Regions from separate parts of the Novosphingobium sp. PhB55 genome, predicted to be linked through region 2. Evidence: predicted binding sites of a transcription regulator. Region 2 holds the regulator's gene; each other region holds the start of a gene.
What was found. Region 2 encodes LexA, which represses DNA repair genes until DNA is damaged. Its sites were predicted from a motif close to GTTCCNCNCTTGTTCT; they were not measured.

Region 1: the regulator LexA is predicted to act here: its motif matches at 4,289-4,304, upstream of EDF57_RS21890 (DUF3072 domain-containing protein).
Region 3: the regulator LexA is predicted to act here: its motif matches at 2,617-2,632, upstream of EDF57_RS19025 (PA0069 family radical SAM protein).

Annotation. Positions count from the first base shown of each region.
Region 1 covers NZ_SODQ01000009.1:104,909-112,432, forward strand. Annotated here, with positions in the region: gene EDF57_RS21850 (glycine zipper 2TM domain-containing protein) at 93-290, opposite strand; gene EDF57_RS21855 (helix-hairpin-helix domain-containing protein) at 527-721, opposite strand; gene EDF57_RS21860 (hypothetical protein) at 922-1,128, shown strand; gene EDF57_RS21865 (GlsB/YeaQ/YmgE family stress response membrane protein) at 1,187-1,453, shown strand; gene EDF57_RS26085 (hypothetical protein) at 1,726-1,863, opposite strand; gene EDF57_RS21875 (DUF2256 domain-containing protein) at 2,186-2,347, opposite strand; gene EDF57_RS21880 (response regulator) at 2,351-2,785, opposite strand; gene EDF57_RS21885 (histidine kinase dimerization/phosphoacceptor domain -containing protein) at 2,794-3,936, opposite strand; gene EDF57_RS21890 (DUF3072 domain-containing protein) at 4,307-4,534, shown strand; gene EDF57_RS21895 (GFA family protein) at 4,540-4,932, shown strand; gene EDF57_RS21900 (DEAD/DEAH box helicase) at 5,363-7,524, opposite strand, start outside.
Region 2 covers NZ_SODQ01000001.1:288,140-295,663, reverse strand. Annotated here, with positions in the region: gene EDF57_RS01430 (phosphodiester glycosidase family protein) at 1-309, shown strand, start outside; gene EDF57_RS01425 (aminodeoxychorismate/anthranilate synthase component II) at 306-902, shown strand; gene trpD (anthranilate phosphoribosyltransferase) at 911-1,903, shown strand; gene trpC (indole-3-glycerol phosphate synthase TrpC) at 1,930-2,721, shown strand; gene moaC (cyclic pyranopterin monophosphate synthase MoaC) at 2,735-3,220, shown strand; gene EDF57_RS01405 (molybdopterin molybdotransferase MoeA) at 3,217-4,431, shown strand; gene lexA (transcriptional repressor LexA) at 4,565-5,263, shown strand; gene EDF57_RS01395 (ComEC/Rec2 family competence protein) at 5,311-7,524, opposite strand.
Region 3 covers NZ_SODQ01000007.1:327,851-335,374, forward strand. Annotated here, with positions in the region: gene EDF57_RS19010 (long-chain fatty acid--CoA ligase) at 1-578, shown strand, start outside; gene EDF57_RS19015 (hypothetical protein) at 596-886, opposite strand; gene EDF57_RS25585 (hypothetical protein) at 956-1,261, opposite strand; gene EDF57_RS19025 (PA0069 family radical SAM protein) at 1,524-2,606, opposite strand; gene EDF57_RS19030 (TetR/AcrR family transcriptional regulator) at 2,711-3,298, shown strand; gene EDF57_RS19035 (TauD/TfdA family dioxygenase) at 3,424-4,269, shown strand; gene EDF57_RS19040 (NADP-dependent isocitrate dehydrogenase) at 4,388-5,611, opposite strand; tRNA gene EDF57_RS19045 (tRNA-Val) at 5,849-5,923, opposite strand; gene EDF57_RS19050 (response regulator) at 6,060-6,434, opposite strand; gene EDF57_RS19055 (N-formylglutamate amidohydrolase) at 6,612-7,524, shown strand, end outside.

The DNA.
Region 1 (7,524 bases), on a different contig from region 2:
GATCAGTCTAGATCAACAATCTTTTGCCAAAACAAAGGGCCGAAATCCATTGCTGGACCCCGACCCAATCGCCTGACCTTTGACCGTGGCAGTTACTTGTCGCCGATCACCGCGCCAGCGGTACCGCCAATCACGGCGCCTTCGGTGGTTCCCAGCCCGGTGGCGCTACCCACGACGGCCCCGCCTGCGCCGCCGATGAGGCCGCCCCGCGTGGCGCCATGAGAGCAACCGCCCAGAGCAGCACCTGCTGCCATCACCAGAGCCAGGCCACTTGCGATCTTGATATTCATGAAAAATTCGCTCCTGTTGCGTCGGTGAGTGCAGCGACTGATCCGCCTTAAAGTTCCGCTGGAAACACATTGAAATTGTGCACTCGCGATTGCGCAGAAAGAGAGGAGCCGTTGTTGCAAAGGCATCTCGGCAACAGAGGTGATTGTCGGACAGGCTCTTTTGCAATGATTGACCTTGGCATCTCTACCTCTGGACGTGGACCGCCCGGCCAAAAGGGCTGCCTTCTATCATCATGCTATGTGAATATCAGTATCGCTTCCAAGCCTTGCGTATGGCCGGCCAATCCCGGGACTTCCTCCAGTTGGCGAAGCTCAGTGAAATTTCCACGTTCGCCGCGATACCGAACGATCTCGAAGCCATGTCCCTTGAGCTGCGGGATTTCATCAAGCTGTTCAGCTGTTGCAGTGTTGATATCAACGCCTTGTGTCATGGTATTTCGCCTTTCGAAGATGATGGGCAAAAGCCGGATTTTCCCTCGCGGATGAAAACTCAAAACCCTTGACGAAGTTCTTTCGTGCTTTTCGTCAAGGGGTCAAACCCGAAGATACCGATCCCTTTTTCCCGATTAGACGGCAACGATCGGAACAATCGAGCTGCCTCCGGCTTCTTCTGCCAGCAAAGGAGACCGGTATGATCGGGAAAGTTATCGGCGCTATCGCAGGCAAGCGCATTTCGCGCGATGTGAGCGGCGTTGGGGGCACCAGTGGTGCCCTGCTGGGCGTAGGCGCGGCCACGGTCCTGCGCCGCCTCGGGCCAGTCGGCATGGTGGCGGCAGCTGTGGGCGGATACGCGTTCAAGAAGCACCTAGAAAAGCGCGACGCCGACAAGCTCCGCTGACCACTGCCGGGTCATGTCCGGCAATTTCCAGGCACATTCTATTTAATTGGAGACGAACATGGGTTGGATCGTCGCGCTTATTGTTGGCGGCATCGCGGGCTGGTTGGCGAGCATGGTGATGAAGCGGGATGCTTCAATGGGCATCTTCCTCAATATCGTCGTCGGCTGCGTTGGCTCAGTGATTGGTAACGCCCTGTCGGGTCCGTTGTTCGGTATTCGTGGCAGCGTGCAGCAGTTTTCGCTGACCGGCTTGATCATTGCATTTGTTGGCGCCGTGATCCTGCTCGCAATCGTCAACTTCTTCCAGCGTAATCGCGCACGGTAACCTAGACTATCGTTGGATTCAGCGCCGCCTGCCCGGCCTTGGGCGGGCGGCGTTTTGCGTATATATTTCATCTCGCAAAACCCAATATTGGCAAAAATCCAGGATACACCGAGGTTTGCTGCGTTTGATCGAGGGAGCCGAGAGGCGCTTGATCCGCACCCTTATCGGCCTTCGTCTACCGCTCGAAACCAAGGCGCAGGAGACCTCTGGCACACAGGGCCTAGCCTTTGAATTTCTTCACGATGCCCTAGCCGACCAGGCAAACTGCAGCTCTAGAAGGCCGAGGCGGCCGGGTCATTACGCTTAGTCTGATCGATGCCAAAGATGCCGAGCGCGGCCGCATCCGAAACGCCATGGGTGAACCCTGTTGGACACTGCTGGACCATTTTCGCCGCGAGCTTGGCGATCACTACGGGTCCCGCTTGATCGCATTTGACGGGGGCCGGGCTGGAAGCGTGCCGCGCCGTATTTGATAAATTCGGAATAGATCATCGGCAGGCTCTTCAAGCCTGTCGCAAACATCACAGCTTTAAAGGCTGGACCGAGGATTTCGTCAGTTTCTACACTGCATTCCACCCTTTTCCGGCTCAGCATCCAGCGGGCGATAGCGGCGACAAAGATTGGGCCCCCAAACACACAGCAACTACTGGCTGCCGCATGCCGACGGCAAGAACTCTGATAATGACGTGCGCTTCAAATCGTTCGATTTCGGGTAAGCCCCGCCTCTTTGGCCTACTCCTTTGAGCCGGCGCCGCTTCCAGCTCCGGACCGCCGACAGCGTTCCGAACAGAACCGTACATTCTCCCAATCTCGCTCCCACTTCTTGCGCCATGAAAATGGCCGCGCGCACGCGGCACAGATCTTGGTGGGAAGGAAAGGCTTCTTATGAACCACGGCTCAGGCCAGGGCCCAGCGGCGCTCCAAATGGGGAGACGGAACAAGGCTTGCTGGCCGCGGTACGCTCGGCGGTGGATTGAATACGCCATTTGCAAGATAGCGGATCGCGTTGGCGACCCCGGCATGGGAGAAGGGCTTGGCTATGACGCCGTGTGCACCCAGAAAATCCTCGGGGATTTTCGCCACATTAGCCGTGACGAAGACGATCAACGCCTCGGGCCAGCGCCTTTGGATTACTTGGCAGACATCCAAGCCATTGGAGCCATTGGCCAGATGGATGTCGACCAGAGCAAGCTGTGGATCGATATCGTCTGGCAGAGCTTCCACGTCCTTGAGACTGGCTACTTCGGCCAGCACCCGATGGCCGTTATCCTCCACAATAGCTTCGATATCCATTGCCAGCAGGATTTCGTCTTCGACGATCAGGACATTCATTACGCTACTCATTCTGCCGTCTCGCTGCGAGGAAATGTGATGGTTACGCAGGTGCCCGGACCATTATCGCTCCAGTTCGCCTCGGCGCGGGCTTGCCGGGCCAGCCGGGTGATAAGGGCGGTGCCGATGCTTTTGGTCCGCTTCGTCGATGGCAGGCCTGGCCCGTCGTCGCAGATCCTGATGAGGCCGCGTCCCGCTTCGTCCTTTACCAGAAGACTAAGCTGCCCAGCTCTGCCATCGGCAAAGGCGTGCTTTATGGCATTGGTCAATATTTCATTGAGGATCAGGCCGAGCGCGGAAGCATGCGCAGCATCGACAAACAGAGACTGTGTCTTCACATCAAGAGCAATATTGCTGCGGCCACTGGCGCCTACGACGTCAGTTGCAAGGTTATGAGCGAAAGTACCAAGATCGAAGCGCCCAAGATCCTCGGACTGATAAAGCTGCCGGTGAACGACGGCGAGGGCGTCGACCCGCTCCAACATGGAATCCAGCTTGGCCGCCACTTCGGGGTCTTCAATCGTGCGCACCTGCAGGCGCAGCAATGATCCGATCATCGTCAGGTTGTTTTTGACGCGGTGATCGACCTCATGGAGCAGGATCGTCTTGGCCTCCAATGCCCCCCTTAGATCGGCGGTCCGCCGTTCAACCTCGCGTTCGACGAGATCTTTTTGCTCTGAGATAAGGCGCTGGGCATCAACCCGATCAGTGACATCCATCTGTGAGGCAAAGAAAAACCGGATCGTCCCTGCCTTGTCCCGAACCGGGGACATGTAGAGGGCATTCCAGAAGGTCGAACCATCTTTGCGGTAATTGAGCAGATCTACATCGATGTCATGGCCATTCTCGATGGCCTCGCGAACTTTCGCTATCGAGCCCGTATCTGTATCGGGGCCTTGCAGAAAACGGCAGTTGCGACCGAGAATTTCCTCGCGGGTGTATCCGGTCAGTTCCTGAAACGCCACGTTGCAAAATACGATGGGGTTGTCGTGCTGGGCCGGGTCAGTGATGACCATCGGCATGCGCGTTGCGCGTACCGCTGCGGCAAAAGGATCGCCACGGCCATGCTCATAATCGAGAATGTCGGTGAGATGCCAGTCGTCGCTTTGCTTCAAGATAACCTCCAGCGAGGACCGGAAGGCATCGCGCATTCAGGAAAACAGCATCGACAACGGATAGTTCCGTCCGCTCTCTCTTCTCGTCGCACGTACGGGTCCTTGCGGTCTCCGGTCATTGAGACATCTTGGGATGATGAGCTGCCGGCGCGGACGCCCCCGGCCATTGATGCTGCTGGCTATGGGTGGCGGAGAGGCGATGAAGCGTCGCACTCTATCCGGTCGGCCAACCAGATGCACTGGGAGGCGATGTCGTGCGCCGAGATCCCGATCTCGGCTACCACCCGGCCAGTTTCACCCCGCGCCCAGGCTGCCTTCGAGAACGGTGCTGCGCTCGAACGGCCGCCCGGGAACTAACCGCGCTACCTGGCCGTTTTAGAACGAACCACGAACAAGGACCGAGCACATGGCTGAGGAACTGCATAATCCCAAGCTCGATGACCACCCAGGCTCGAACACCCAAAAGGCTCCAGAAGACTGGGTTTCGGGAGATGACCTGATGACCGGTGCCCAGGCCTCCTATCTCACGACCCTGTGTGAGGAAGCGAACGAGGATCTGCCGCCCGACGGCCTGAGCAAGGCCGAAGCCTCTCAGCGCATCGATGCGCTGAAGGCGAAGCTCGGCAGGGATTGATGGTGATGGAGGAGGTCCGCGGTGGATGCCTTTGTGAGTCCGTTCGGTTCAGGGCGAGTGGGCAGCCCTACCGTGTGGGCGTCTGCCACTGCCTCGATTGCCGCAAGCACCATGGTGCCCTGTTCTTTGCTGCAGCCATTTTTCCAGAAAACGCGGTAACAATTCAGGGTGTCACCGAGGCCTACAATGGCCGGCATTTCTGCCCTCGTTGCGGATCTTCAGTGTTCGCGCGCTACGGCGACGAGGTGGAGGTGCACCTTGGCGCACTCGATGCACCGGATCAGTTCGCTCCGACATACGAAAACTGGACGGTTCGGCGCGAAGTTTGGCTATCTGTTATTTCGCTTTCCCACAGCTATCCGCACGATCGGGAAAGCAAGGGTCGCTTTGATAGCTGAGTGCTGGTCAAACCACCGGCCTCGAGCTGCGAAAACTCGCGGCTACGGCCGGGCCAGATAGCGTCCATGCTTGAAGATTGCCGGCGCTGTCATTTTCCGAAATATTTTTCGGCTTAGCGCCATCTGTCTGATTGTGCCACACCCTGGACGCGCGCGGTGCTGTTAATGAGCGTTCTTGCCGGGGCTTGCGCTTCGCATGTGGCGTATTAGTGCAGGTAACAAGTAATATATCTCTCATTATTGATGTCAATATTGGCGGATTTTATTCCATTATCTCTCTGTCAATACTTGTCTTGGAATTCATCCATCGGCTGATATTTCCGGCCGCCGGATATTGAAGCGGTGTAATTTTGGATTGGCGAGAACCGATTTGCAAATCGTCCGCAAGCCCGAAATGGGCAGGGCGCTGATCGATTTGTTATGCATCTCGTCAATCCGCCATCGGCGCGAGGCTTTCGAGGAGTGCGGCAACTTGCCATAAGCGCTCACCCGCCTCAAACCGCTCCTTCAATATCCAGCGGTCACCCTTGGCGAGGAGCTCGCTGGTTTTCGGGCGGGGCCGCTTACGATCTCGAGGTGTCAATGCGATTGCCGCCGGGCCTGCATCGATCCTCTCGATCCCCACCTCTCGTGCCAAGATAGCGATCTTTTTGGCTTCGATCAGGCGCCCGGCAGCGGCGGGCAGAGTGCCAAACCGGTCGCACAGCTCTGCCTCGAATGCGTCGGCTTCATTTGCGTCGACGAGCCTCGCCAGGCGAACATAGAGCGCGAGCCGAACTTCTGCATCGGGTATCCAGGCCGGAGGCAGGCCGCCGACGTCACCCAGGTTCAGCTCAGGCATCCACAGACCGGAATCCTCGTTCCTGGCTTCCTTCAACGCGGCTTCGAACAAATGCTGGTAGAGATCGACGCCGATTAGCTTCATATGGCCTGCCTGCGTCTCCGCGAGCGGATCCCCGGCCCCCCGCTGATCAAGGTCGGCCGCGCTTATTTCGAAGCCGGAACCCAGCTGGTTAAAGGTTGCAAGCGTTCGCAGCCGCTTCATGGTCCGGTCCGCGATTTCGCCGCTCTCGGTTATGAGGAAGACCTGGCCCCGGCGATTGCCGCGACCGACCCGGCCGCGCAGTTGATGAAGTTGGGCAAGCCCGAAACGATCTGCCCGCCATATGACCATGGTGTTTGCCCGCGGCACATCGAGACCCGCCTCGATGATATTGGTTGCAAGCAGGACATCGCCTGAGCCGCTGCCGAAGCGCACCATTGCTTCGTCGATTTCCCCTGCCGGCATCTTCCCGTGGGCCGTGATCAGCGCCAGATCGGGCACGATGCGGGCCAGCCGTTCGCAGAGCGGCGCAAGATCCTCAATTCGAGGCACGACGATGAAGCTCTGCCCGCCGCGCGAGCGCTCGCGTAGCAGTGCCGTCCGGATGATGGCATCGTCAGGGCCGGCGAGACTGGTTCGGATCGGCTGCCGGCGGGCAGGGGGCGTCGCAATCACGGAGATTTGCTGAAGTCCGATGATCGCGCGGTGCAGCGTCCTGGGGATCGGCGTTGCGCTCATCGCCATGAGGTGAATGTCAGGCCGCCCACGAAGTTTCGTCTTGTCGGATGCTCCGAAACGCTGCTCCTCGTCGATAATGACCAGCCCCAGTTTCGCATAGCGAACATCCTTGGCCATGACTGCGGCGGTGCCGATCACGATGCGGATGGAACCGTCGGCAAGGCCGGCTTTCACAGACTTCTTCTCGGCCGCACTTGAAAGCCGGGATAGTCCGGCCACTTTCAAACCCGATGGCTTGAACCGCTGCTCGAACGTCTCAAGGTGCTGGCGAACCAGCACGGTCGTCGGGGCCGCGAGAATGACCTGAAACCCCGCGAGCGCCGCGAGGGCGGCAGCACGCAGCGCGACTTCGGTTTTGCCGTAGCCCACATCGCCGACGATCAGACGGTCCATTGGCCTGCCGCTGGCGAGATCGTCCCGGACTGCCTGAATGGCCAATGTCTGATCGGGGGTTTCGTTAAATTGGAAACCAGCGACGAAACGTTCGTAATCCGCGCTGCCGGGATCCAGGGCAGGTGCCTTGAGCGTGCCTCGCTGGTGCGCGAGGCGGAGAAGCTCGCGAGCGCTTTCAGCAACGGCTTCATCGATTGCGCCGCGGCGCTTGGCCCAGCTGGTGCCGTCGAGTTTGTCCAGCTTCACGGCATCACTATCGGCGCCGTAGCGCCAGAGCCGCCCGGCTTCGTGAACAGGGACAAGCCGCCGATCGCCGCCGCCATATTCGAGAGCGATGACTTCCAAGCCTGCAGTGCCCGGATCCTGCTCCAACCCGATGACACGGGCAATGCCGTGTTCCTCGTGAACCACGAGATCGCCCGTCCTGACATCCACACCGCGCAGCAAAGGCCCTGCCGCAAAGGTGCTTTCGTGATCGCCGATAATTGCGCGGCTGCCGAGCAGATCAGCGGCCGACACCATCAACACATTACCGCACATGGCTCCTCGGTCGATCGGGGCAATGAGCGCGGCAACGCCGCCTGGCTGAAGTTCCTGCAACGCCTCGAATGCGTTGATTGTCTGGATATCCGCACCAA
Region 2 (7,524 bases):
CAGTCCGGACCGATGCTGGTGATCGGCGGCAAGCTTCACCCCAAGATCGACGCGGACGGCGAATCGAGGAAGCTGCGCAATGCCGTGGGCGTCGACCGGAAAGGCCGCGCGCATTTCGTGATTTCGGACGAGCCGGTGTCCTTCGGCAAGCTCGCCCGGCTGTTCCGCGACAAACTCGATTGCCCCAATGCGCTGTTTCTCGACGGCAGCGTATCCTCGCTCTGGGACCCCGAGCACGGGCGCGTGGACGGCGGACCTCCGCTCGGCCCCTTGATCGTCGTCGAGAAAGCGACGAAAGGCGTTAAATGATCCTCGTCATCGACAACTACGACAGCTTCACCTGGAACCTCGTCCATTACGTGATGGAACTTGGCGCCGAAGTCGAAGTCGTCCGTAACGACGCGCTCTCCGCCGCGCAGGCCATCGACAGCGGCGCCCAGGGTTTCCTGCTGTCGCCTGGCCCCTGCACGCCCAACGAGGCAGGCATCAGCCTCGACCTCGTCGGTGCCGCCACCGATGCCGGAAAGCCCCTGCTCGGCGTCTGCCTGGGCCACCAGTCAATCGGCCAGTACTTCGGCGGCAAAGTGGTTCGCGGCGGGCTGATGCACGGCAAGACCTCGCCGGTGACTCATGACGATACCGGCGTTTTCGCAGGCATCCCCTCACCTTTCACGGCGACCCGCTATCACTCGCTGATCGTCGAGAACATTCCCGAGGCGCTCAAGGTCAACGCCCGCTCGGACGATGGCCATGTCATGGGCTTCCGCCATGCCGATCTGCCTATCCATGGCGTCCAGTTCCATCCGGAAAGCATCGCCACCGAGCATGGCCATGCGATGCTGGCCAATTACCTGAGGCTCTGCGGCATCGACGCCCGGCTGCCCGCACGGATCGCGGCGTGACCTTGCAGATGACATTGCCCGACCCGCTCCATCCCATCGAGGAAGCCGAAGCCGAGCACGCTTTCGGGCTGATCCTCGACGGCAATGTCGATGACGATTCGATCGTCCGCTTCCTCATCGCCCTCACCGAACGAGGCGAGACTTCAGGCGAAATCGCCGGTGCTGCCCGGGCGATGCGCGCGCGCATGATCCCGATCTCGGCGCCCGCCAACGCCATCGACGTCTGCGGCACGGGCGGTGACGGCCATCACACGCTCAATGTCTCGACCGCGGTATCGCTGGTGGTTGCCGCCTGCGGCGTGCCCGTCGCCAAGCACGGCAACCGCGCCGCCAGTTCCAAGGCCGGCGCAGCCGATACGCTCGAAGCGCTGGGGCTCAACCTCGACCGCGCCGCGGAAACGGCTGAGGAAACGCTCGGCGACCTCGGCATCTGCTTCCTCTTCGCCGCCCGGCATCACCCCGCGATGGGACGGATCATGCCGATCCGCAAGGCCATCGGCCGCCGTACGATCTTCAACCTGATGGGGCCGCTGGCAAACCCTGCAAACGTCACGCGCCAGCTCGTCGGCATTGCCCGACCAGCCTATGTGCCGATCTATGCCGAGGCATTGATGCACCTGGGCAGCACGCATTCTTTCGTCATTTCCGGCGACGAGGGGCTGGACGAACTCAGCCTCGCCGGCGGCAACGAAGTCGCCGAGATCAAAGACGGCGAGCTTTCGATGCGCCGCGTCTCGCCTGAGGATGTAGGGCTGCCCATCTCTCCTGTCGGGGCGATACGGGGCGGCGATGCCGCGCATAATGCCGATGCCCTCCGGCGACTGCTGCTCGGCGAGCATGGCGCCTATCGCGATGCCGTCCTGCTCAATGCCGCGGGCGCCCTCATCGTTGCCGGTGAGGTCGAAACCTGGCGGGAAGGCGTGGAAGAGGCTGCCGAGGCTATCGACAAGGGCTTGGCCAATGCTCTGCTCAATTGCTGGATTTCCGCGCTTCGGGCTTGAGGCGCTGCGTGTTTTCGAGGGTACCGATGTCCGACAAGCTTACCGAGATCTGCGACACCAAGCGCATCGAAGTGCAAACGCGCAAGGGTTTCGCGACGCTGGATGACCTGGATGCCCGGTCCCGCGAACAGAGCGCACCCCGCGGCTTCGAGGCGGCCCTGCGCCGGAAGGCGGAGACCGAATTCGCCTTGATCGCGGAGATCAAGAAAGCTTCGCCTTCCAAGGGTTTGATCCGGCCGGATTTTCGCCCCACCGAACATGCCATCGCTTATGAACGCGGCGGTGCGGCCTGCCTCTCGGTGCTGACCGACGCGCCTTACTTCCAGGGCCATGAAGATTTCCTCGTCGAGGCCCGGGCCGCCTGCTCGCTTCCGGTGATCCGCAAGGATTTCATGATCGATCCCTGGCAGGTCGCCGAGGCGCGCTCGATCGGCGCCGACGCGATCCTGATCATCGTCGCCGCGCTGGACGACGTGCTTATGGCCGAAATCGAGGCTGCGGCGCGTGAGCGCGGGATGGACTGCCTGGTCGAAGTCCACAACGAAGACGAGATGGAGCGGGCGAGCCGCCTCAAGTCGCGTCTCATTGGCGTGAACAACCGTGATCTCAAGCGGTTCGCTACCGATATTTCGACGACGGAACGCCTCGCCCCGCTGGCACCCGCCGGCACCCTGCTCGTGAGCGAAAGCGGCATCAACACTCACGACGATCTGGAACGGCTGTCGGCTTGCGGCGCCCGTACTTTCCTCGTTGGCGAGAGCCTGATGCGTCAGGCCGATGTCCAAGCGGCAACCCGCCAGCTCCTCTTCGCAGATTGAGGATAGCCCGCGCTTGAGCAAGTCCCTTACTCACATCGATGCGGAAGGCTCGGCCCGCATGGTCGACGTTGGTGCCAAGGCCGCGACCCGCAGGGTCGCCGTGGCGTCCGGACGGATCACGATGAGCGCCTCGGCCCTGGAAGCGATCCGCGCCGGCAATGCACCGAAAGGCGACGTGCTGGGAACGGCGCGCATCGCGGGGATCATGGCCGCCAAGAAGACGGCGGACCTCATCCCGATGTGCCACCCGCTGACGCTCGACGCCGTGAACCTGGATTTCACGTTCGAGGACAGCGCCGTGCTGGCAGTGGGCACTGCATCGCTGAGCGGCAAAACCGGGGTGGAAATGGAAGCCATTACAGCGGTTTCCGTTGCTCTGCTGACAATTTACGACATGGCCAAGGCGCTCGACAAGGGCATGGTGATCGGTGACATTCGCCTGATCGAAAAGCGCGGGGGCAAATCGGGCGACTGGAAGATCGAGACATCGCCGCGATGATCCCGCCGATCGCTCTGGAAGAGGCACAGGCCCGTCTGCTTGCGCTGGTCGAGCCGCGGCCCATCGAACACGTCGACATCGACAGTGCGCTGGGTCGCTATCTCGCAGCCCCGTTGCTGGCACGCCGGGTCCAGCCCGCCGCCGATATCTCCGCCATGGACGGTTATGCCGTAAGCGAAGGGGACTTGTCCGGACCCTGGCAGGTGATCGGTGAAAGCGCGGCAGGACGGCCTTTCGGTGCAGCCGTCGATCCGGGCCAAGCCGTGCGGATCTCCACCGGCGCCCTGTTGCCCGACAATGCGCGGGCCGTGATCCTGCAGGAGGATGTCGACCGGAACGGCGATCGCCTTGCCCTCACGGGAGAGGCGCCCTCACCAGGCCACAAGCACGTCCGCTTCCGCGGCATGGATTTCGCCGATGGAGCGCCGCTGCTCGCCGCCGGGGCACTGATCGGACCGGCCCAGGCCGGTCTTGCCATTTCGGCGGGCCACCGACATCTCGCCGTCCGCCGCCGCCCCCGGCTCACCGTGATCGATAGCGGCGATGAATTGTCCGGCGATCCCGAATGCTGCGCAGCCCATCAGATACCCGCCAGCAACGGCGCCATGCTGACCGCTCTTGCGCGTAGCGTCCCCGTCGATGCAAATCGAAATGGACCAATCCCCGACGATCTGGACGCTCTGGTCGCCGCCTTCGACGCGGCCGCCGATGCCGACGTGATCGTGACGAGCGGGGGAGCGTCAGTGGGCGATCACGACCTTCTTCGGCCGGCACTGGAAAAATGGGGCGCGGAAATCGACTTCTGGCGCGTCGCTATCAAACCCGGCAAACCGCTCATGGTCGCGACACGGCAGACGGCAGGGCGTCGTCAACTGGTGATCGGGCTTCCCGGCAATCCCGTGTCCAGCCTGGTAACTGCATATTTCTTCGTTCTTCCCGTACTGCGCGCATTTCTGGGCGCTTCGCAGCCCTTACCCCGCGCGATTGCCACCAGGCTTTCGGCACCTTTGAATACGGTGGGTGCGCGCCGCGAATTCCTGCGGGGATCTTGGGACGGTGAGGCGGTCCATGCCCTCTCGCTACAGGATAGCGGCGCCTTGTCCTCACTTGCCGCCAGCAATGTCCTGATCGACCGGTCGGCGCATGCCCTCGCCGCTGATCGCGGTGATCCGGTTCAGGTGTTCTTGCTCCAAAATGGCGGTATTGCTTGACGATACTCTATTCGTTGCATAATTGTTCCCTCATTGTTCGCAGACAAGTTCCCTGAACGACACATCAAGTCAGCCGGGGCCGGTTCGTCGGGCGATTCAGGCCAAGTGCCACAGAACACATGAGGCTAAGCAGATGTTGACGCGCAAGCAGCACGAATTGCTCCGGTTCATCCAGGTCCGGCTTGAAGAAAGCGGCATTTCCCCCAGCTTCGAGGAAATGAAGGAAGCGCTCGATCTCAAGTCGAAGTCGGGCGTCCATCGATTGATTTCCGCGCTGGAGGAACGTGGCTTCATCCGCCGCCTTCCCAACCGTGCCCGCGCTCTCGAAGTGCTCCGCCAGCCCGAAGATGCCACGAGCAAGCCGGCCAAGGCCGCGGCTGCGGTATCGGCGGCGCGTGGCGGCAACGCCGCACCTTCCCGTCCGGCGGCGGTAGCCAGGCCAGCCAACGATGTGATCGAAATCCCCCTACATGGTCGTATCGCCGCGGGCGTGCCGATCGAGGCCCTGGAAGGCCAGTCCTCGCTGCCGGTGCCTGCGGCCCTGCTCGGTGCAGGCGATCATTATGCGCTGGAAGTCTCGGGCGACTCGATGGTCGATGCCGGCATTCTCGACGGAGATTTCGCACTCGTAAAGCGGACCACCACGGCCAGGGATGGCGAGATCGTCGTCGCCCTTGTCCGGGGCGAGGAAGCGACGCTCAAGTATCTGCGCCGGGAAGATGGCATGGTGCGCCTCGATCCCGCGAACGCCGCTTACGAACCGCAGATCTACGGACCTGACGAAGTAGAAGTCCAGGGCAAGCTGGCAGGCCTGCTGCGCCGCTATCATTGATCCATCTCAGGAGGGCGCCCTGTTCGCCCTCCTGAGGCCAGCGGTCGCTAATACCATCCCTTGCGTTCGACCATGGCCGGCGCAGCGGGTTTCCACCAGCCATGATTTCCTTGCCCCTCCGCCACGGTCGTCACACTGCGGCTTGCAAGATCGATAGTCAGCCCGCCCGTTCGATCCAGCATCTGGCGATCAACTTTGAGCCACTTCGGTCGGCAGGTCCTCGGCAAGCGGCGCTCGGCAATCACCACGTCGGCCCACCCGCACGCCTCGGACAGTTGCATCTCGGGGACGATGGCCCTCCCCCGCGCGATCAACACATGCCGAGCCTCCACGCCGTGACGTAGCTCGACGGCGCAGAAGTCCGCGTTGCATCGCGTTCCGGGCGCCGTCTGCGCATTGATCGGGACCTCTCGCGTCCCGGCAACTTCCATGAGGTTGTCCAGGGCGAAATCGCCGGAACCGGCGCGGAGCATCACGAGCCGATGGCTCTCGGGATCGATCCAGCCCACATGGCGGCCATCGCCCGAAACCATGATGTCCGGAACCGGAATGAGCATCAAGCCGAAGAAACCGGCAGCTATAGGCAAAATCCCCCATAGCCGGATGCGACTGTCCCAAAGGCCCAGCCAGAGCCCTCCAGCAACAAACAACGCAAAATGCCACCCACTCATCGTGGGCATCACCCGAACGGCTCGCGGTTCCGCGGCTATGAAGCGGGCGATGGCCAGCAGGGCGTCGATAGCGTGGTTCGCCAGCCACCACACCGGACCTCCAAGCCCAACCACATCGAGCAGCAGCGCCAGGGCGACGAAAGGCATGATGACCAGCGTCGTCAAAGGGATCGCGATCACATTGGCGACAGAACCATAGAGGCCGGCACGATGGAAATGGAACAGGGCGATGGGCATCAACGCAAATTCGATCGCAATGCCGGTGATCAGGATCATCGTGAGGTTGCGCACGGCCTTGAACGGCCAGGCCTCTTCCCGGGGTGCCAACCAGCGCTTCAGCGGCTCTGCATTGCCGAGTGCCACCAGTACCATCACCGCCGCGAAGCTCATCTGGAAGCTGGGACCGACGACCGACTCGGGCCAGATGACCAGCACGATGACAGCCGCCACCGCCAGCAAGCGCATGGACAGCGCTTCACGGCCCCATGCCATGGCAGCGAGAACGAGCAGAGCGCCCAGGAAAGCCCGCATGGTAGGCACCTGCGAGCCGCTCAGCAGCGTGTAACCCAGCCCCGCGGCCGCACCGCATGTTGCGGCCAATATCGGCAGGCGGACCCTCAGGGCCAGTGCCGGGAAAAGGGCCAGAAGGCGCAATACGACGAAATAGACGCAGCCGATCACGGCACTCACGTGAAGTCCGCTGATCGACAGAAGGTGAGCCAGGCCCGCATCGCGCATGGCCTGGGCATCACCCTGGCCGATCGCGCCCATGTCTCCGGTCGTCAGCGCTGCCGCGATACCGCCCGGCGACCCCGCGAGATGCGTCGTTATATGACGGGACAACGCGGCACGCTGGTCGGCGAGCCAATCGCCTCCACGCCCGAGCGATATCACTTCGACCGGCGATGTAATCGAGCCCGTGGCCGACAGGCCCGAAAACCAGGCCGCGCGCGCAAAATCGTATCCACCAGGGAACATGGGTGATGCCGGAGGGGTAAGCCGGCCCCGGAACCGAATGACCGCACCGGTGCTCAGCGGCTGTTCCCGCAGCGCGGTCGGCAGGTTGACCCTGACCTTGATGGACCGCCCGCTTCGTGGCTCTCGCAACGCCAGTGTCAGCCGATCCCGCTGCAGCGCCGGCTGCTCTTCGAGCGACAGGACCCGGGCCGTGAAGATGCCCGACATGGTCCGCTCTATGGCCGGTTGCCCGACGATTTCCGACCGGGTCCAGATCGACAGGCACCCTGCCAGGACGACCAGCGATAGCGAAAGGATCGCCTGTCTGATATAAGGAAACCGAGCCGATCCCACGTGCCAGTTCAATGCGAATAATGCAATCGCGACGCATACTACGCAAAGGGCTGCCCATGTCGCTGCAGACGACAGGAAAAACCAAGCAATTGCGCCAGTTCCAAAGGCCACGGCCAGCCACGGCGCTCTGGTGAAACTGCAGTTCGAAAGAAAACACTCGACACCCGCCAAACCGCTCGACAAGTGGCTCTTGCTGATCCATGGGCGATGCTGCAATGCAGCGCCTCCGGCTAAAACCGGACGCTCGAAATCAACCGTCGTGGCGGCGTGGCTGGCCAT
Region 3 (7,524 bases), on a different contig from region 2:
TCTACGGCAGCGAAGTCCGCATCGTCCCTCTCGCCGGAGAGGAGGAGGCAGGCGGCGAGGCAGACGGCATCGAGGTAGGGGGCATCGGAGCGGAGGGCAGGGCATCGTCCGGCGCCCTGCAAGTGCGCGGTGCCTGGACCGTACGCCGCTATTTCGGTGCCGAGGAGGACTGCGTAGACAGCGATCAGTGGTTCGATACCGGCGACGTGGCCGCGATCCAGCCCGACGGCGCCTTGCGGATCACGGACCGCACCAAAGATCTCATAAAATCCGGCGGCGAGTGGATCAGTTCGGTCGAACTCGAAAATGCCGCCGTGGCGCATCCCGATGTCATGGAAGCGGCGGCCATCGGCATTTCGCATCCAAAATGGGACGAGCGGCCGCTGCTGGTCGTCATCCGCAGACCGGAAAGCGCGATCGACGAGCGTCAGCTATTGGCATTCCTGGCGGGCCGGGTGGCCAGGTGGTGGTTGCCGGACGCGATCGAATTCGTGTCCGACATACCCCACACCGGCAGCGGGAAGATCAGCAAGAAAGACCTGCGCGAACGCTTCCGGGGGTATCGCCTGCCGGATTGACCGTTCAGCAGGATCCCTCAGTTACCGTCGTTCTTCTGGACGTTGTCGGCAGCGTTCTCTGCCGCGTTGCCGACCTTGTTTGCGGCCGAGCCGACATTGTTGGCCGCTTCGGTGATGGCATCGTCCTTGGCGGTTTCGCTCTGCGTGCCCTTGCTGAAGAGGTAGATGCCGCCGACAACCGCGATTAGCAGGATCAGCGCCATCACGATGCCCGTCGCTCCTCCCGATGATCCGCGTTCGCGGATGATCGTCGTGGTGGTGGTCGGAGCTTCGGGCGCGCGTTCGGTCGTTACGGTTTCATCGGCCATGACAGCCTCCTGTCCATTTTTATCGTTGGGCAGGGAACGCGCGAGGATGGTTTTCGGTTGCGGAGCGCCTCAGACGGTCACGCGCACCTGGCTCGCTTCACCGACGCGGACATGGACCTGGTAATAGTACTTGCCGGAGGGCCTGCCGTCGGAGGAAAAGTTGATCCGCACCTGCTGGGCAACTCCGCGCACCACGATCCGGCGCTTCTGAAGCCGCTTGCGGACCTGGTCGAGATCGACCGTGCCGATGAAGGCCTGCATAGCCGCAGGCGTCATGGCCACGGTCAGGCAATTGCGGTCGCGGTAGTCGTCTTCGGAGTTGAGGTAGAACAGTCCGTTCTGCTGCCCGACTTCGACGACGGGCATTTCGAACATGCCGGCCACCCCGGCTTTTTCGCCGAGATAGGAGGCATACGTTACCGCCTCGATAGCGGAAAGGCATCCCCGGGCGCAGGAAAGTGCGCGGAAGGCCGTTGGTGCGGCTGCGGTGCGAGTTGTCTCGACAGGGGTGGCTGGGGCAGAGGAAGAGGCAGGCGGAGCGGCTGGGGTGGAAGCCGCCGGCGCGACGGTGGTGGCAAAAAGAGCGAGAGTTGCCAGCAACATGGAATCAGCCTCCACCTGTATTTCGAAACGAAGGCTATAGCAGCGAAAGTTGACCGTCCAGCGACGGCCGGCGGAAGGACGTGCTGTCCAGCAGGATCGCCGGTTTCGCGAATCCCATGCGGGTCATCGCCACCTTGAATCGCCTGCGGAACAGATCGGCCCAGACGCCGGTGGGGCGCATGCGGGTGAAGAAATCCGGATCGTTGTCGCGGCCGCCGCGCAGAGATTGGATCGTGGCCATGACTTTGCCCGCCCGATCCGGAAAATGCACATCCAGCCATTCGCGGAACAGGGGCGCCACTTCGTGGGGCAGGCGGACCATGATCCATGTCGCGCGGTCGATACCCTTATCCTTCGCGGCATGAAGTATGTCTTCGAGGAACTGATCGGTAATCGAGGGAATGACCGGCGCAATCGAAACGTGGGCGGGCACGCCCGCATCCGCCAGACGCCCCAGCGCGGCGATGCGCTTGGCAGGCGCAGCCGCTCGCGGTTCCAGCAGGCGCGAAAGCTTCGGATCCATGCTCGTCACCGATATGCCCACTTCCACCAGCTTCAGCCTGGCCAATTCCGCGATCAGGTCGAGATCCTGCAGAACCCGGTCCGATTTGGTGGTGATCGTTACCGGATGCCGCGTTTCCAGGCAGACTTCGAGCACACTGCGGGTGATCCGATAGCGGCTTTCGATCGGCTGGTAAGGGTCGGTATTGGTGCCCATGGCGATGGGAGCGGGGCGATAGCCAGGCTTCGCCAAAGTCTGGCGCAGCAACCGTGCCGCATCCGGCTTGGCGAAGAGCTTCGTTTCGAAATCGAGGCCGGGGGAAAGGTCGTGATAAGCGTGGGTCGGCCGCGCGAAGCAGTAGATGCAGCCATGCTCGCATCCCCGGTAAGCGTTGATCGAGCGGTCGAAAGGGATGTCCGGAGACTTGTTGAACGACAGGATCGAGCGAGGATGCTCCTCGGTAACTGTCGTGGCCGGGTGCCGCGCCGGACCGTCGATCTCTTCCGCGGCATCCATCCAGTCTCCGTCGCTCTCCCGCTGCGGCAGGTTGAAACGCCGGCTGGCCTGGCCGCTGACGGCACCTCTTCCTTTTTGGATTGGCCCAGGAACTCGCATGTGATTCGTATGAACAAAAAGAGAACAAAATGCAACCCGAAGCCGTTCGGTTGATATTGCTCCGGCCAGCCCCTAGGCAGGCCCGACAAGCAAAGGGAAATCCGATGGCAGGCGCAGCGCGCAGGATAGGGGCCGAGACATCCGCGACGCGAGCGCGCATCGTCACGGCGACCGTGGAATTGATCCGGGACGAAGGCTATGCCGCCGCCAGCACGCGGCGCGTGGCCGCGCGCGCAGGGCTCAAGCCGTCGCTGGTGCATTATTATTTCCCCACCACGGACGATCTGCTTCTGGAAGTGTGCCGCCAGGGCGCGGCGGACAGCGACCAGATGATCGAGGAAGCCCTGGCCTCCGCCGATCCCGTTCGGGCGCTCTGGGGGTTCTTCGTGGATACCAGCCGGACGGCCATGTCCGTCGAATTCATGGCCCTGGCCAACCATCGTCCGGCCGTGCGCGAAAAGATGGCCGAGCACAGCATCGCCATGCGCCGCCGCCAGGTCGAGATCCTGGAGCGCCTGCTGGGCGATCGGCTGAAGGCCGTGGAGGGTTTCGACCCGGCCGGGCTCACCGTGATCCTTGCCGGTATCGGCCGTTGCATCGTGATGGAGGAAGGGCTGGGCGCCGAGATGGGCCACGAACAGGCGCGCCGCATCGTCGAATCCTGGCTTGACCGCCTGCAGGGCGCGGGCTGACTTTCGCAAGGGCGATCCATCGCCGCTACGCGCTCGCGCCGATTTGAACAGGCGTTCAGGCCGTGATATTGGAACTCTCGTGAGCCGCTGATTCAGCGGGCCCAATATGACGGGAGAATTCCAGGATGTCGGTCGAGACCCAGACCAGGCTGAAGGCCGAAGAGATCAAGCCGAAGATCGGTAGCCGCGTGCTCAACAGCAGGGAAGACCTGCTCGCCGGAACGGTGGCCACCGAAATCCGCGAGCTGCTGGAAGCGCGCGGCGTGCTCGTGTTCCCGCAAGTGAATTTCACCGACGAGGAACAGGTCGCCTTCACCAAGACGCTCGGCACGTTCGCGCCCGAGCGGAAGGGCGGCGAGGAGGTGATTTCGAAGATCACCCTCGACGCCAAGGAAAACCCGATGAGCGCCGAGTACCTCAAGGGCTCGCTTTATTGGCACATCGACGGCACCCGCAACGATGTGCCCATCCTGGCCTCGCTGCTGTCTTGCCGCGTGCCCAGCCCCCGCGGCACGGGCAACACCGGCTTCGCGAACACTTACGCCGCTTTCGAGGAACTGCCGGCGGACAAGCAGGCCGAATACGAGCAGTACCGCATGATCCACGGCCCCTGGGCCAGCCTCTTCTATTACGAGCCCGAGCCTAGCCTCGCCAAGTTGCAGGGCTATGCGCAGATCGGTGAGCAGGAACTGCCGCTCGTCTGGAAGCACAAGTCTGGCCGCAAGAGCCTGGTGATCGGCTGCACTTCGGCGCAAGTGGTGGGCAAGTCCGCGCTGGAGAGCGCGATGATCATCCATGGTCTGCGCGAATGGGCGACGGGGCCGGAGTTCACTTATAGCCACGAGTGGGAAGTGGGCGATCTCGTCATGTGGGACAACACCGGCACCATGCACCGGGCCGAGGCCTATGACCCCACTTGCGGCCGCATGATGCATCGCACCAAGCTCGAAGGCGAAGAACCCTTCGAATAAGCGACAGCCCGCAAGGCGGCGTCGCCGCTCGAAGGGACAAGAAAAAACCCTCCACCTGCGAAGGCGGAGGGTTTTTTGTACCCCAGGTCCGAAGACCCGGGGCTTGGATGCGAAAGGCTCAGGCCCAGGCAGCCATCTTGGTTTCGAGGTTCTGCACGATGGCCTCGAAGAACTGCTCGGTGGTCATCCAGTTCTGGTCCGGACCGATCAGCAGCGCGAGGTCCTTGGTCATCTTGCCGCTTTCGACGGTTTCGATGCAGACCTGTTCCAGCGTCTCGGCGAACTTCACGACTTCCGGGGTCTCGTCGAACTTGCCGCGATAGGCGATGCCGCGCGTCCAGGCGAAGATCGAGGCGATCGGGTTGGTCGAGGTGGCCTTGCCCTGCTGGTGCTGGCGGTAGTGACGGGTCACGGTGCCGTGGGCGGCTTCCGCTTCCACGGTCTTGCCGTCGGGCGAGAGGAGGACCGAGGTCATCAGGCCGAGCGAGCCGAAGCCCTGTGCAACGGTGTCCGACTGGACGTCGCCGTCGTAGTTCTTGCAGGCCCAGACGAACTTGCCCGACCACTTGAGCGCCGAGGCGACCATGTCGTCGATCAGGCGGTGCTCGTAGGTGATGCCGGCGTCCTTGAACTTGGCGGCAAAGCCTTCGTTGTCGAAGACTTCCTGGAACAGGTCCTTGAAGCGGCCGTCATAGGCCTTGAGGATCGTGTTCTTGGTCGAGAGGTAGACCGGCCAGCCCAGGTTGAGGCCGTAGTTGAACGAGGCGCGTGCGAAGTCGCGGATCGATTCGTCGAGGTTGTACATCGCCATGGCGACACCCGGAGCCGGGAAATCGAACACGTCGAGGTCGATCTTCTCGCCGTTTTCGCCGTCCCACACGAGGCGCAGCTTGCCGGCGCCCGGGATCAGGGTGTCGGTGGCCTTGTACTGGTCGCCGAAAGCGTGACGGCCGACGACGATCGGGTCGGTCCAGCCCGGAACCAGGCGGGGCACGTTCGAGATCACGATCGGTTCGCGGAAGACGACGCCGCCCAGGATGTTGCGGATCGTGCCGTTGGGCGACTTCCACATCTTCTTGAGGCTGAATTCGGTGACGCGGGCTTCATCGGGGGTGATGGTCGCGCACTTCACGGCAACGCCATGTTCCTTGGTGGCGTTCGCGGCGTCGACGGTGATCTGGTCGTCGGTCTCGTCGCGCTTTTCGACCGAGAGGTCGTAGTACTTGAGGTCGACGTCGAGGTAGGGGAGGATCAGTCGTTCACGGATCCATTCCCAAATGATCCGCGTCATTTCATCGCCGTCCATCTCGACGATGGGATTCTTGACCTTGATTTTTGCCATTCCGGAAAACTCCCCTGGAGGTGAGAAATTGGGGGTCTCTTAGGCAGGCGGGGCACGGCTGGCAAGGCGCTGTCGGGCAGGGCACCCGCTTTGCGCGGGGGCGGAGTTGCGTGCCGCGCATTACGCGCTGGCGATCGTCCGGGGCGAACCGGACTGGCCGCTGCCGCGGTAATCCGCGTTCCGTCAAATTGTAGAGATTTGGGGAAGGTCGGCCCTAGTTCTGGCCGACTGTCCGAATGGTGGGCGTAGCAAGGATTGAACTTGCGACCCCTACGATGTCAACATAGTGCTCTACCACTGAGCTATACGCCCACACCATTCGGTCGGTCCGTTGCGGCATTGTGTGCCGCTCGGTGGAGTGGCCCTCTAACGGTGGTCCCGAGGGTTGGCAACCGGTTTTTTCAAAAAACTTCTTTGGGCCTGTCGATAGCCCTGTGGATAGTTTCGATCAGAGCCGCGCGTGCTCCGAAAGGCCGAATACGCGCTGAACTTCCATAACGATATCACGCAGATGGAAAGGCTTGGACAGGACCTTGGCGTGCGGCGCCTCACGGCTGGCGCGCAGGGACACGGCGGCGAAGCCGGTGATGAACATCACCTTGGTCATCGGAGAAACTTCGGCGCAACGCTGCGCCAGTTCGATTCCGTCCATTTCGGGCATGACGATGTCCGAAAGCAGAAGGTCGAAGTGTTCTCTTTCCAAATAAGGCAGGGCCTCGGTGCCGCGATCGACGGCCAGCACATCATAACCGGCGTTTTCCAGCGCGCGGGCAAGATAAGTGCGCATGGCCTGGTCGTCTTCGGCAAGCAGGATGCGGATCATCGCGTTTTCATATCCAGATTCGGGGCCAAACCACGGCCAGATTCGTCGGGTGGCGCGTCGCACGCTCTTATGCTCCAAGCCATAACCCCTGTCTGGTTAAAATTCTCGCTAGGATTACGAAGTGATCGGGATCGGGACGCTTTGACAGCGGGACTGGAAAGGGCCAGCGTAGTGGGCATGATCGATCCATTGGGCGCGAATGATTCGCAACAAGGTGCCGGAGGCCGCATTCCCGGCGCTCCCGGCATTCCCGCTTTCGTCCTATCGGCGCCCGAACCTTCGGCCATTCCCGTCCTGATCGCGGCGCCTCATGCGGGGCGGGCCTATCCTTCGTCGCTTCTCAAGGACATGCGGCAGCCGGAAACCGTCTCGATCAGGCTGGAGGATCGCCTTGTCGACCGCATCGCCAAGGGCGTGGCGCGGGCGACGGGTGCTTCGCTGCTGTTCGCGCAGGCGCCGCGCGCGATGATCGATCTCAACCGCGCACCCGACGATGTCGACTGGGACATGTTTTCGCGCGCGTCGCGCCCTGCTGGGCATCGCGGATTGCCGAGTCGGCGGGTGCGAAGCGGACTGGGGCTGATACCCCGCCGTCTTCCCGGTGTCGGAGAGATCTGGCGCGGCCGCCTCGAGGAGAGCGATCTCAGGGCTCGGATCGACGGGGTGCATGAACCTTACCATGCGGCCCTGGCGAGCGCCCTGAGCGGCCTGCGTGAGCGCTGGGGGGCGGCGTTGCTGCTCGACCTCCATTCCATGCCCCCGCTGGCGGCGCGGCTTGGCTCCGAGCCGGTGCGTTTCGTGGTGGGGGACAAGTTTGGTGCCAGTTGCCACGGCAGCCTCGTGGGAGCCTGTTTCTCGCACTTTGCGCATCATGGGTGGGAGGCGTCGCACAATCGTCCCTACGCGGGCGGATATGTGCTGGAGCGACATGGGCGGCCTGCCGAGGCGATCCATGCCATGCAGCTGGAGATCGACCGTAGCTGCTACCTCGATTCGCGTCTGCTGGAGCCGGGTCCGGGCATGGAGGCGATGATAGAACTGCTGTCAGCGCTGGTACGCCAACTGGCTGCGACCGTCTGCGAGCTGGCGC